One region of the Acidilutibacter cellobiosedens genome, then DNA from elsewhere that is predicted to be linked to it. Evidence: a T-box and tRNA genes for the amino acid it is inferred to sense, from the RefSeq annotation. Region 1 holds a T-box; the other holds one or more tRNA genes.
What was found. A T-box is a leader RNA that pairs with one kind of tRNA and senses whether it is charged. The one in region 1 lies ahead of trpS (tryptophan--tRNA ligase), so its partner is inferred to be a tRNA-Trp.
Positions count from the first base shown of each region.

Region 2: it encodes a tRNA-Trp, which carries the amino acid that the T-box ahead of trpS (tryptophan--tRNA ligase) is inferred to sense. The anticodon was not compared.

Region 1 covers NZ_CP035282.1:1,407,592-1,414,030, forward strand. The annotation lists gene EQM13_RS06620 (Ger(x)C family spore germination protein) at 1-1,165, shown strand, start outside; gene EQM13_RS06625 (GerAB/ArcD/ProY family transporter) at 1,167-2,270, shown strand; gene EQM13_RS06630 (cold-shock protein) at 2,367-2,570, shown strand; gene EQM13_RS06635 (GIY-YIG nuclease family protein) at 2,637-2,906, opposite strand; T-box leader at 2,993-3,199, shown strand; gene trpS (tryptophan--tRNA ligase) at 3,249-4,253, shown strand; gene EQM13_RS06645 (bifunctional 2-keto-4-hydroxyglutarate aldolase/2-keto-3-deoxy-6-phosphogluconate aldolase) at 4,288-4,920, opposite strand; gene EQM13_RS06650 (IS110 family RNA-guided transposase) at 5,349-6,439, opposite strand, start outside.
Region 2 covers NZ_CP035282.1:2,525,345-2,531,783, reverse strand. The annotation lists rRNA gene EQM13_RS12310 (23S ribosomal RNA) at 1-724, shown strand, start outside; rRNA gene rrf (5S ribosomal RNA) at 789-905, shown strand; tRNA gene EQM13_RS12300 (tRNA-Asn) at 909-983, shown strand; tRNA gene EQM13_RS12295 (tRNA-Leu) at 997-1,083, shown strand; tRNA gene EQM13_RS12290 (tRNA-Met) at 1,099-1,175, shown strand; tRNA gene EQM13_RS12285 (tRNA-Glu) at 1,263-1,337, shown strand; tRNA gene EQM13_RS12280 (tRNA-Val) at 1,344-1,419, shown strand; tRNA gene EQM13_RS12275 (tRNA-Asp) at 1,484-1,560, shown strand; tRNA gene EQM13_RS12270 (tRNA-Thr) at 2,113-2,188, shown strand; tRNA gene EQM13_RS12265 (tRNA-Tyr) at 2,189-2,274, shown strand; tRNA gene EQM13_RS12260 (tRNA-Gly) at 2,293-2,366, shown strand; tRNA gene EQM13_RS12255 (tRNA-Arg) at 2,377-2,453, shown strand; tRNA gene EQM13_RS12250 (tRNA-Gln) at 2,461-2,538, shown strand; tRNA gene EQM13_RS12245 (tRNA-Lys) at 2,557-2,632, shown strand; tRNA gene EQM13_RS12240 (tRNA-Ser) at 2,642-2,731, shown strand; tRNA gene EQM13_RS12235 (tRNA-Ser) at 2,744-2,834, shown strand; tRNA gene EQM13_RS12230 (tRNA-Ile) at 2,851-2,927, shown strand; tRNA gene EQM13_RS12225 (tRNA-Trp) at 2,946-3,020, shown strand; tRNA gene EQM13_RS12220 (tRNA-Val) at 3,044-3,116, shown strand; tRNA gene EQM13_RS12215 (tRNA-Pro) at 3,129-3,202, shown strand; tRNA gene EQM13_RS12210 (tRNA-Ile) at 3,238-3,314, shown strand; tRNA gene EQM13_RS12205 (tRNA-Trp) at 3,333-3,407, shown strand; tRNA gene EQM13_RS12200 (tRNA-Val) at 3,431-3,503, shown strand; tRNA gene EQM13_RS12195 (tRNA-Pro) at 3,516-3,589, shown strand; tRNA gene EQM13_RS12190 (tRNA-Ile) at 3,625-3,701, shown strand; tRNA gene EQM13_RS12185 (tRNA-Phe) at 3,706-3,778, shown strand; gene EQM13_RS12180 (ribonuclease H-like domain-containing protein) at 3,886-4,893, opposite strand; gene EQM13_RS12175 (hypothetical protein) at 5,035-6,439, shown strand, end outside.

The DNA of each region.
Region 1 (6,439 bases):
AGGCATAGTTACAGCTATGGGGATAGATAAGGAAGGAGACGAATTTATTGTAACCGTAGAAGTAATAAAGCCGGAACCCGTAAGGGCAGGGTCAAGTGTTTCAGAGAGTAATGATAGAGTCACTTATACTCAAGGAAGAGGGAAGAGTGTCTTTGATGCTGTCAGGAATATAACACTGAAATTTGATAGAAAAGCTTTTCTTTCTCACAACAGTATTATTATATTTGGAGAAGATTTTGCTAAAGATGGTATAATAAAATATTTAGATCTTATAAATAGGGACCAGGAAACAAGAGAAACTTCATATTTACTGGTTGCCGAGAAGGCTAAATCTTATGAGGTTATGGGAATCAATGCCGGAATAGAAGAAATACCGGGGAGATATATTCAACAGTTAGTTGAAAATGAAGTATATAATGTATCTTCTCTTAAAATGGATTTAGTGGGATACTTAAGGGATTATTATAATGTTGGAAAGCAACCTATTATTGGGAAAATCAGTATATTAAAGAAAGAAAATTTAAATGATAATGGGTCGAAATACGAACTTTCTGTAGAAGGAGCATCTATATTTAATGGAGGGCGCCTTTCCGGATATTTGAATGCAGATGAAACGGAATGTGTTAATTTTATAAAAGGGAATATAGGAAATTCAATAATAACTTTTAATAATCCCGAAAAGGTACCTTCAGATGGCTTAAGTACATCTACTCCCAGGGTTGGAGGAATGCCTAAATCCGTAGGGAAAGATATTAAACAACAGTCGGTATTTGAGATTGAAGAATCAAAAGTAAAGAGAGACGTGGAAATAGTAGATGGGAAGATATTAATGAAAGTAAATATCAAAATAAGAGGGAATCTTGCAGAAGAAAGTGGAGACATTGACATTTCCAAAAGAGAAGTAATTGAAGCCGTTGAAGAAGCTTGTTCCAAACAACTTCAGGAAGATCTAAAGAAAAATTTTGAAACAATACAGAGAAAATATAAATTAGATGTATTTGGGTTTGGCCAACTGTTTCATATAAGGTATCCTGACGAATGGAAGAATGTGAAAGACAACTGGGCTCAAGTATTTTCGGAATCAGACTGTAAAATTGAAGTAGAAACGCATATACATACAACAAACCTTACTAATACCCCTACGGGAAAGGAGAAAGGAAAATAGAATGAAAGAGGAACAGTTAATTTCAAGTTATCAGGCTATTTTACTGATTACTGTATTTAGAATAGTAATTGCTTTTTCATACCTTCCCGCAGTCAATACTCCTCCGGGCAACCAGGACATATGGATAAGTATAATTCTTTCTATACCATGGACAATTGCAATAAGTTTTCCGATTTTATATTTAAGCAATAAATTCAGCAATTTAACTTTGATTGAATATACTGAAAAGATATTGGGAAAGGCTATAGGAAAAATAGTGGGAATAGCTTATGCTGTATTTTTATTGTTTTATGTTATAACGTTTGTTGCAATACTTTCCGAGGTATTGACTTCCACAATATTTCCTCAAACACCTAGTTGGATACTTATACTCATTCTTCTTATTACTTCTTCCTATATATCATTTAAGGGATTAGAGGGGTTAGGAAGAGGAGCAGAAATTTTTGTACCTATTATTTTTTTAGTAATTCTGACTTTTCTTATATTTGGATTTAACCTTTTCGACTTCAATGAACTTCTTCCTATACTTAAGGATTCCACTTTCAGCCAAATAAATATTGGAGCAAGAGATATTGCATTTAAATTTACAGATATAATAATATTGGCAATGTTTGTTCCAAATCTTGAGAATAGGAAAGAATTAAATAAAATATTTATCAGATCCTTGCTTATTTCCATGCTTGTACTGATTATAGTGGTTTTGTGTACCCAGTTGTCTTTAGGTATTGAGCAGACAAAACATGCGGATTTTCCGTTTTTTACCTTCTCACGGCTTATTAATTTATTTGATTTTATTCAGAGAATAGAATCCATATATGTTATGGCCTGGACAGTTGCAAACGTATGGAAGGTTTCAGGATATCTCTATTCTTTGACTATTAATTTAAAACAAACTTTAAATTCTAAAAGTAATGAAGTATATATAATTCCTATGTCAATATTAATATTTATATTATCCACAATATTAAAGAATAATTATTCTGTGGTAGGAGTCAGTCAACCTCTTCAGTTTTTATTATATTTTTCATCAATAGCATTTATGTTTGCAATACCTTGCATTACTTTGATTGTATATTTCTTTAGAAGAAAAAAATTAAGAGAATAAAATTTTTATTGTTGCATAAAAAACGATGATTTCGGAGATTTTTATAGATGAGATGTTTTAAAAAATTAAAGAATAAAATTTTGGAGGTATTTACACATGGTTAACGGTACAGTAAAATGGTTTAATTCAGAGAAAGGATTTGGCTTTATTACAGGTGATGATGGAAATGATGTCTTTGTTCATTTTTCTCAAATAAACAAAGACGGATTTAAAACATTGGAAGAAGGAGAAAGAGTTTCATTTGAAGTTAGTAAAGGAGAAAAAGGTCCTCAAGCCTCAAATGTAACTTCTATCAGATAACTATAAAACCAAATATAAAAGAGGTCCGAAGATTTAATCTTCAGACCCTTTTAAATTTATTCGAATCTAAGATATACTGCTGAAATTTTCATTTTTAGATTGGCAGACAAGTTTGTATTTTTCTTTTTTTGTCATTTTTTTTATTTCATATTCTCTTCTTTGAGCAGATATTTTATCTTCAAATTTTTCAAAATAAACAAGCTCTACCGGAAGTCTGCCCCTTGTATATTTTGCGCCTTTGCCTTTTTTATGAGTTTCTAATCTTTTTTTTAAACAGTTGGTCCAACCTGTATAAAAAGTATTATCGCAGCATTTAAGAATGTATACATAACACATAATATCACCAAAATAATTATATCATTTTTTAAAATAATTGTTTTATATTTTTAAATATTTGTGTATAATAAATATAACAAGTAAATATAAAAGCTGAGATCAAGAATAGTAAATATGAAAAAGGTCTTTAGAGAGTCGGGGATAGTGAAAACTTGACGATACTTTCATATTGAATGGGCTTGAGAGTTAAAATCCGAAAATCGAGTAGGATTTTACGGTTTATCGCCGTTAAAGATTTAAGTGGGTTTTTAACCAAATTGAGTGGTACCGCGAAGTTGCCTTTCGTCTCTTTATATGAAGAGATGAAGGGCTTTTTTAATTATTACCATTGGAGGTTATATAATGGATGAGAAAAAAATTGTTTTCAGTGGCGTTCAGCCTTCGGGAAAATTAACAATTGCAAATTATTTAGGTGCTATTAAGAATTGGATTCCTCTTCAGGAAGAATATAATAGTATTTTTTGCATAGTTGATCTTCACGCTATTACTGTTCCCCAGGAACCTCAAAATTTAAGAAAGAATACATTGGATGTATTAGCCTTATATTTGGCATGTGGGTTAGATCCGAAAAAAAGTATCATATTTATTCAATCCCATGTAAGTGCCCATTGTGAATTGACATGGATTTTAGATTCCATATCCTATATGGGACAGCTAAATAGAATGACTCAATTCAAGGAGAAATCCCAAAAGCCGGGAGCCGACGTAAATGCAGCCTTATTTAATTATCCTGTTCTCATGGCAGCCGATATACTTCTTTATCAGACGGATTTAGTTCCGGTGGGAGAGGATCAAAAACAACATTTAGAATTGGCAAGGGATTTAGCTATAAGATTTAATAATCGATACAGTGATACTTTTAAGATACCGGAAGTTTTTATCCCGAAGATAGGCTCGAGAATTATGAGTCTGCAGAATCCGGAGGTTAAAATGTCCAAATCTGACAAAGATGAAAATGCATACATTGAATTATTAGATGATCCGAATTCGGTGAGAAGAAAAATAAAAAGGGCGGTTACGGATTCTTATGGGGAAGTAGTATATAGAGATGAACAACTTGGGATTAAGAATTTGATTGATATTTATTCCGTATTTTCGGGAGAAAGTATAAAAGACATTGAGAACCGATATATTGGAAAAGGATACGGGAAATTTAAGGATGATTTGGCTGAAGCAATAGTAGAAGTTTTAAGACCAATTCAGGAAAGGTATGAAGAATACCGGAAGAATAAGGATTTTCTCGAAGGCATATATTCAGAAGGAGCCGAAAAAGCAGAAAGATTAGCAAACAGGACATTGAAAAAGGTTTATAAAAAGGTTGGTTTTATACCAAGGGTGAATAAATAAAAAATTAGAGAGATAATTTTATCTCTCCAATTTTTTATTTATTATTTCTTGCTTCTTTTACTTTTTTAACAAATTCTTTAGCAGTTCTGGTTATGTCTTCCTTTGAACCTTTAGTAAGATTTCCGCCTACTCCTACTGCTATGCAACCATTTTTGATCCATTCTCCTACATTATCTAAATTAACTCCGCCTGTCGGCATCAATAATGCTTGAGGAAGGGGTCCCTTAATTGCCGATATGAAAGAAGGTCCTACTGCACTGCCGGGGAAGACTTTTATTATATCGGCTCCCGATTCCATTGCCTTTATCATTTCAACAACGGTCATGCAGCCTGCTATATAAGGTATCTGATATCTGTTGCAGAGTTTAGCTGTTCCTTCATCAAAGGCTGGGCTGACTATATATTTTGCCCCGACCAATATGGCTATTCTTGCAGTTTCACCATCTAAAACTGTACCGGCTCCCACTAACAATTTATCTCCGAATTCTTCCGTTAATGATTCGATAACCTTATATGCCCCCGGAACTGTAAATGTAATTTCTATTGAATTTATTCCGCCATCCATACATGCTAAAGCAATTTTTTTGGCTTCTTCGCTATTTTTGGCCCTTACAACAGCTGTAATGCCTACTTCTTCAATTTTACTTAAAATTTCATACTTTTTCATATTGTACCCTCCTCTTTAAATCAAGTAGTATTTTCCAATACTTCTGATTAATTTTATATTATTTTAATGGATCATTTGCAACGAAATAATTACATTTTACATGAAATGTCCATTTTAATCCTCACTTAATAAAAGTAGCACTTATATATTTTTATGAACAGTGGCTTTTGCTCACTTTATATAGTAGTAGAACCTCTTTCTAGCAGGATCTATCTCCCAAACTTCCTTCGTCCAACTTAATCTATATGTGAGTCCCGTCATGCTCGTATGCAGGATTATATCCTAATGGAGGAATTACAGGATCGCCACTTTTGTTGTTTTTAATTATTCTAGTTTGTAAATTTAAATTCTATTTTAGCTACCATATTTAAATAGAATCTTTTAAAACTATTAATTCATACGTAATTTAATCTCTGAAATAGATAGAATTAAGCAACTGAATTTAAAAACTCATCTGGATATTTTATTTGTGACATCATTTTACTTTCATCATAATCGACATCTTTCAAAATTATTGTATGGATTATTCTTAATAGTTTTCTGCATAATGCTATTATAGCTTGTTTCCCAGTAAGCTGATTTTTTCGCCTTGTAGTATAATAAATGTACATTTCTTTAAATGCAGTATTTGTCCGTATCATCCCAAGTATTACCTGGTACAATAATCGGCGGAGATCTTTACGTCCTCTTCTGCTTATAGATGTTGCACCTTTTACCTTACCAGAACTATTTTCTGTTAAAGAAAGCCCTGCCATTTTTATCATTTGTTTCGGAGTCTTGTACTTTCTTATATCTCCTAATTCAGCAACTATGCCACTTGCCGTTACGAGCCCAACACCCTTAATTTGCATTATCTTCTTTGTTTCATCTAGTTGATTGCAAATCTTGGTTACATAATCATCTATTTCTTCAATTTGCTCTAAAAAGCTTTCATATTTGTCTAAAAGAAATTTTATTTCTAATTTTGCAAATGAAAGTCCTTCTTTTATCCCTATGCTATTTTTACTAGCTGTTACAAGTCTTTCTATCTTCCCAAGGCCTACACCTCTTCTCATCTTTGGAGGTAGCATCTCATAGATTTCATTTGGTGGTATTCTTTCAATTACAGACGGAAAGATATACTTTTTAATTATCTTTATAAATGATTTCGATTCCCAGCTGGCATATGCTTCTTTGTATTCTGGAAAGTATCTGTCTAACCAATTGTGAATCTGATTTTTAGTACGATTTAAATCCTTTATTACAACTTGCCTTAAGTTCTTAGCATTCCTTAGCTCTTCATACTCACCTTCAAGCAAATTCGGGGTAGAATATCTTGCATCTTTTACTAGCTGTGCAATAATCTTTGCATCTTTTTTATCTGTTTTTGTTTGAAGGTTATCATCTAACTCTTTTATCTTTTTTACATGCATTGGATTTACTGTAACCACTGTATAGTCATTAGCTTTAAGATATCTTGCTATATTTAACCAGTAATGTCCTGTTGGTTCCATACCTATAATTACTTGTTCCTTCTCCT
Region 2 (6,439 bases), 1.1 Mb from region 1:
TCTTATGATATTGAAATTCTAACCAAGTACTGTGAAGCCAGTACAGGGACACTGTCAGTTGGGCAGTTTGACTGGGGCGGTCACCTCCCAAAGAGTAACGGAGGTGCTCAAAGGTTCCCTCAGTACGGTTGGAAATCGTACGAAGAGTGTAAAGGCAGAAGGGAGCTTAACTGCGACACATACAGGTGGAGCAGGAAGGAAACTTGGACTTAGTGATCCGGTGGCACCGAGTGGAAAGGCCATCGCTCAACGGATAAAAGCTACCCTGGGGATAACAGGCTTATCTCCCCCAAGAGTTCACATCGACGGGGAGGTTTGGCACCTCGATGTCGGCTCGTCTCATCCTGGGGCTGAAATAGGTTCCAAGGGTTGGGCTGTTCGCCCATTAAAGAGGCACGCGAGCTGGGTTCAGAACGTCGTGAGACAGTTCGGTCCCTATCCGTCGCAGGCGCAGGAAATTTGAGAGGAGCTGTCCTTAGTACGAGAGGACCGGGATGGACAGACCGATGGTGAATCAGTTGTCTCGCCAGAGGCAGAGCTGAGAAGCTAAGTCTGGGAAAGATAAGAGCTGAAGGCATCTAAGCACGAAGCAGACCTCAAGAAGAGATTTCCCACTCCGCAAAGGAGGTAAGACACCAGAAAGACGAACTGGTAGATAGGTCTCAGGTGGAAGAGTAGTAATACTTTAAGCTGAGAGAAACTAATAAGTCGAGGGCTTGACCTAAAGATTCTTCTTCAAAGTTTTCAGGGAAAAGGGTAAGGAAGTAAAAGGAAAAAAGGAAAAAGTATTTGGTGACAAAGACGAGAGGGAAACACCTGTAACCATACCGAACACAGAAGTTAAGCCTTTCAGTGCTGATGGTACTTGAGTGGAAACGCTCTGGGAGAGTAGGACGTTGCCAGAACATTCTTGGGTAGCTCAATGGCGGAGCAACCGGCTGTTAACCGGTAGGTTGTGGGTTCGAGCCCCACCCCAAGAGCCAAAAGAAAAGATAAGCCGGGGTGGCGGAACAGGCAGACGCACAGGACTTAAAATCCTGCGGTCCTTAAAAGATCGTACCGGTTCGATTCCGGTTCCCGGCATTAGGGTGGTTATATCGCGGGGTAGAGCAGTCTGGTAGCTCGTCGGGCTCATAACCCGGAGGTCGTTGGTTCAAATCCAACCCCCGCAACCATTTATAAAAATAGAATAATAAAGAAATTAAATTATTATTTTTTTCTGTTCTATGATATCAATATAATAAAATATATGTAACTATTGAGGCCCTATGGTCAAGCGGTTAAGACATCGCCCTTTCACGGCGGTAACTCGGGTTCGAATCCCGGTAGGGTCACCAAAAGGAGGGCGCATAGCTCAGCTGGGAGAGCACCTGCCTTACAAGCAGGGGGTCATAGGTTCGAGCCCTATTGTGCCCACCAATAAAAAATGTAGTGGCAAAAGTGAGTAGAAGTAATAATATATAAATGATGGTAAGTAAAATGCGGCCTGGTAGTTCAGCTGGTTAGAATGCCAGCCTGTCACGCTGGAGGTCATGGGTTCGATCCCCATCCAGGTCGCCATTAAAAACAATATAACAAATGATGAAATCGAAAGCAGAAATTTAATAAACATGCTGGTGTAGCTCAATTGGTATAAGCAGAGAACCCAAATCATGTATTTCGATTTGGAGTGAATCGCTTAGTGGAACAGTTAATATAAGCAGTGTTGTAGTTTTAAGGCAGAAATTTAATAAACATGCTGGTGTAGCTCAATTGGTATAAGCAGAGAACCCAAATCATGTATTTCGATTTGGAGTGAATCGCTTAGTGGAACAGTTAATATAAGCAGTGTTGTAGTTTTAAGGCAGAAATTTAATAAATCTGCTGGTGTAGCTCAATTGGTATAAGCAGAGAACCCAAATCGTGTATTTCGATTTGGAGTGAATCGCTTAGTGGAACAGTTAATATAAGCAGTGTTGTAGTTTTAAGGCAGAAATTTAATAAATCTGCTGGTGTAGCTCAATTGGTATAAGCAGAGAACCCAAATCGTGTATTTCGATTTGGAGTGAATCGCTTAGTGGAACAGTTAATATAAGCAGTGTTGTAGTTTTAAGGCAGAAATTTAATAAATCTGCTGGTGTAGCTCAATTGGTAGAGCAACTGACTTGTAATCAGTAGGTTGGGGGTTCAAGTCCTCTCACCAGCTCCAGGAGGGGTTCCCGAGTTGGCCAAAGGGGACGGACTGTAAATCCGTTAGCTGAGCTTTCACTGGTTCGAATCCAGTCCCCTCCACCATGAAAAAATAATATATGTGCGGGTGTAGCTCAGTGGTAGAGCCCCAGCCTTCCAAGCTGGTTGCGAGGGTCCGATTCCCTTCACCCGCTCCAGAAGAAATTAGCACCTATAGCTCAGGTGGATAGAGCAACGGACTTCTAATCCGTGTGCCGGGGGTTCGAATCCTCCTAGGTGCACCATTAATTTTGGGGTGTAGCCAAGGCGGTAAGGCACTAGACTTTGACTCTAGCATTTCCGCAGGTTCGAGTCCTGCCACCCCAGCCAAAATTATAAAATTATTATGACTCATTAGCTCAGGTGGTAGAGCACCTGACTTTTAATCAGGGTGTCCGGAGTTCGAGTCTCCGATGGGTCACCATATATTGTTGGAGAGGTACCGAAGCGGTCATAACGGGGCGGTCTTGAAAACCGTTTGGGTCTTTGGCCCGCGTGGGTTCGAATCCCACCCTCTCCGCCATTTAGCTTGTAAGGAGAAGTACTCAAGTGGCTGAAGAGGCTCCCCTGCTAAGGGAGTAGACCTTTTACGGGGTGCGAGGGTTCAAATCCCTCCTTCTCCGCCAAAGAGTAAAAGAATAGGGGCCTTTAGCTCAGTAGGTTAGAGCGTCCGGCTCATAACCGGCAGGTCCGGGGTTCGAGTCCCTGAAGGCCCACCATTTTTATATTTGTTATAAAGGGGTGTAGTTCAGTGGTAGAACGTCGGTCTCCAAAACCGAATGTCGTGGGTTCAAATCCTGCCACCCCTGCCAATAGTAAACAATTATTAGGATTAGGGTGCATAGCTCAGCTGGGAGAGCACCTGCCTTACAAGCAGGGGGTCATAGGTTCGAGCCCTATTGTACCCACTGTAAAGATAGCGGGGTGTGGCACAGCTTGGTAGTGTGCATGGTTCGGGACCATGAGGCCGTGGGTTCAAATCCCACCACTCCGATTAGAAGAATTATATGATTATTTTTCAAAAATTGAGGGCCTTTAGCTCAGTAGGTTAGAGCGTCCGGCTCATAACCGGCAGGTCCGGGGTTCGAGTCCCTGAAGGCCCACCATTTTTATATTTGTTATAAAGGGGTGTAGTTCAGTGGTAGAACGTCGGTCTCCAAAACCGAATGTCGTGGGTTCAAATCCTGCCACCCCTGCCAATAGTAAACAATTATTAGGATTAGGGTGCATAGCTCAGCTGGGAGAGCACCTGCCTTACAAGCAGGGGGTCATAGGTTCGAGCCCTATTGTACCCACTGTAAAGATAGCGGGGTGTGGCACAGCTTGGTAGTGTGCATGGTTCGGGACCATGAGGCCGTGGGTTCAAATCCCACCACTCCGATTAGAAGAATTATATGATTATTTTTCAAAAATTGAGGGCCTTTAGCTCAGTAGGTTAGAGCGTCCGGCTCATAACCGGCAGGTCCGGGGTTCGAGTCCCTGAAGGCCCACCATTTTGCCCAGATAGCTCAGTAGGTAGAGCAGAGGACTGAAAATCCTCGTGTCGGTGGTTCGATTCCGCCTTTGGGCACTAAAAATAGACTTAAATGTTATAAGTCTATTTTTTTTATAATCCATAGGAAAATTATAATTTCCTTAATATAAATTTTCCGTAAATGGGTTTCAAAAAAGGCTTCCTTAATTTATTAATGCTTCAATAGAAGGCTTTTTTACAATAAAAGCTATTATATTTTTAACTATATTTATGATATTATCGGTAATTAAGATTTTATCTGCTTTTAATAATATTATGTTTTCAGGAAGGCAAAAGGAGGTACTGTCCTTAATAGGCTTCAATTCAGGAAAATTTGATAAATTTAAATAAAGACATTTCTTGTTGTTTGACAATAAACCTTGATTTGATTGTAAGATTAATATTCCCTCTTTATTAGTGGGATCGTATTTTAAACTGAAGTTTTCATCAAAATATATGATAGGAATATTTTTCAGCCCATGCCATTGAAATTTGATTTCCAACGATTCATCTTGAATATTCATTTCTTCTAATATTATTTTAAAGGGTTTGGAAGAAACTGACATTTCTACAGTTTTCTTATCTTCTATTATGTTAAATATGGATAACAATTTAGGTAAATTTTTTATGTCCTCATAATTGTGAAGTAGTATTTTCCTCTTTAGATCCTCATTTCTTTGATTCATATATTTATAGTACATATTTGTACATTCTTTTCCACTAATTTTATCTTCTCTGAATATATTAAGATATTTTTCGACGGATTTTAACTTTAAATCTTTAAGGCCTAAAAAATCATTTTCTTTTTTAATTATCCTATATAGATCAATACTTTTATCATAAGAAATTTTATAATCAATATTATATTTTTTATATTTGTAATTTAAAAAAGGAAGATCAAAATTGTCCCCATTATAGGTAATTATATATTTATATCTTTCCGCTATTTTCATTACTTCTTTTAAAAGCTCGTCTTCTTCATTGGGATTATCAATGAAAATCTGATTAACTGAAAGATGACCATTATGAGGAAGAAGTATTCCGGTTAAATATATAAAACTTTTTTCTCTGCTGAACCCCGTGGTTTCAATGTCTAAAAAACATATTTTATCTGTATCGAAATATTTTTTTGTATCTATGGATATAGGCTCTGTATTAATATAGTTTTTCATTTTTCACCTCTTAACGTATACTCAAATATTTTTTACTTATTAAATTAAATAAAAGTGTTATAATTAAATAAGATGTCAAATAAATTATAGACTTTTTTAACTTTTGTATCAAATATTATTTATATTGAGAGGAGAGTTGCAGTGGAAATTAAAGACATAAAAAAATCTTTTTTGGAAATAAACAATGCACAAAAAAATAATTTTGGATTAGTTGCTTTATATGATTTTTTGGAAAACTTTTTAGTCCTTTCGGATAGTGTAGAACAGGAAAATGATTTGGAAGGAATAAAAAATAATAACGGAAAAGAAGGGGAAGATATAGTTTCTCTGTATAATGAGATAAAAAATATCGGATTAAATATAGAAGAACAGCTAAAAAGTTCTGAATCAAAACTTGAGCTTGTAAAAAATCAGAGGAAAGAAATTTGCGAAATATTAAATTCTTTATCTGCTTATGATATTGAAATTGATTATATCTTTGAAAACATAAATTATTATATTGAAAAACGTTATATAAAAGATAAATTTAGCTCAGAAGATACAAGGCCCGAAAATTCATATACATTTTTTAAAAACATCTATTATTACTTAAATGACAATATAAAAGACCAAGAACAATTGAATGATTTAATTTTTAATATTGTTAAAATATTACCTTTCAGAATAACAAAATATAAATTTTCAGATATTATAGGAGATTCTTTGAAAGAGGAGATTAAGGGGTTTCCTAAAAAGGCAGCAGAATTTTATATTGAGAAATATAAAATTATCTTTAATGGTACCATGGAAAGAAGTTATGGTGTAAAATTTGATAATTATTTTAGAAGAATCGAAGAATTTAAGGTAAAAAATTATGAGCAATGTTCCAATGATGAATTAAAAAAATCTTTTGAAGATTTGACGGTTATAAAGAATAGCATTACAGATCTTATACATTTTGTTGGAATATTAGGAATCTTAATCAATAAATTAATTGTAATATTTAGTACAAAGGATTTAATTAAAAACAATATAGATGAAAAGATATTATCGGAATGGGCTTTATATTGGAATAATAATCAAAATAATAAAGAACATTTAATTACCCTCCTTAAAGAAAAATCCAAAGATGTTTACGATAATATAAAAGAAAGAGCTAAGAATTTAGAAAAATTGGATGAAGACCATATTTTTAGGGAAAAAGCCGATGAAGAATTGAACCGGGATCTGATTATAATTGAAGAGATTATTTATTATTTAAATGATATGAAATTAGATAGTTTAGGATTTTTGCCTCATAATCAAAGAGATCCTATGACATTAGATGATTCCGAACAAATTACGGAAAATTTTATTCAATATATTTTTAGAAATTTGCCCAGCAATAATGTACAAAGAAAAATCAGGATGAGGAATTTGATGGCTGAGATTCCATATGTTTTTAATAATATTGACGATTTGATGAGTTATATAAATATTGCATTGGATAGTTCCGTTACTTCCTATGAAGAAGCAAAATATTATCAAAACATCTTATATGCAATGGTTCAAGATAGTATAGAAAAGG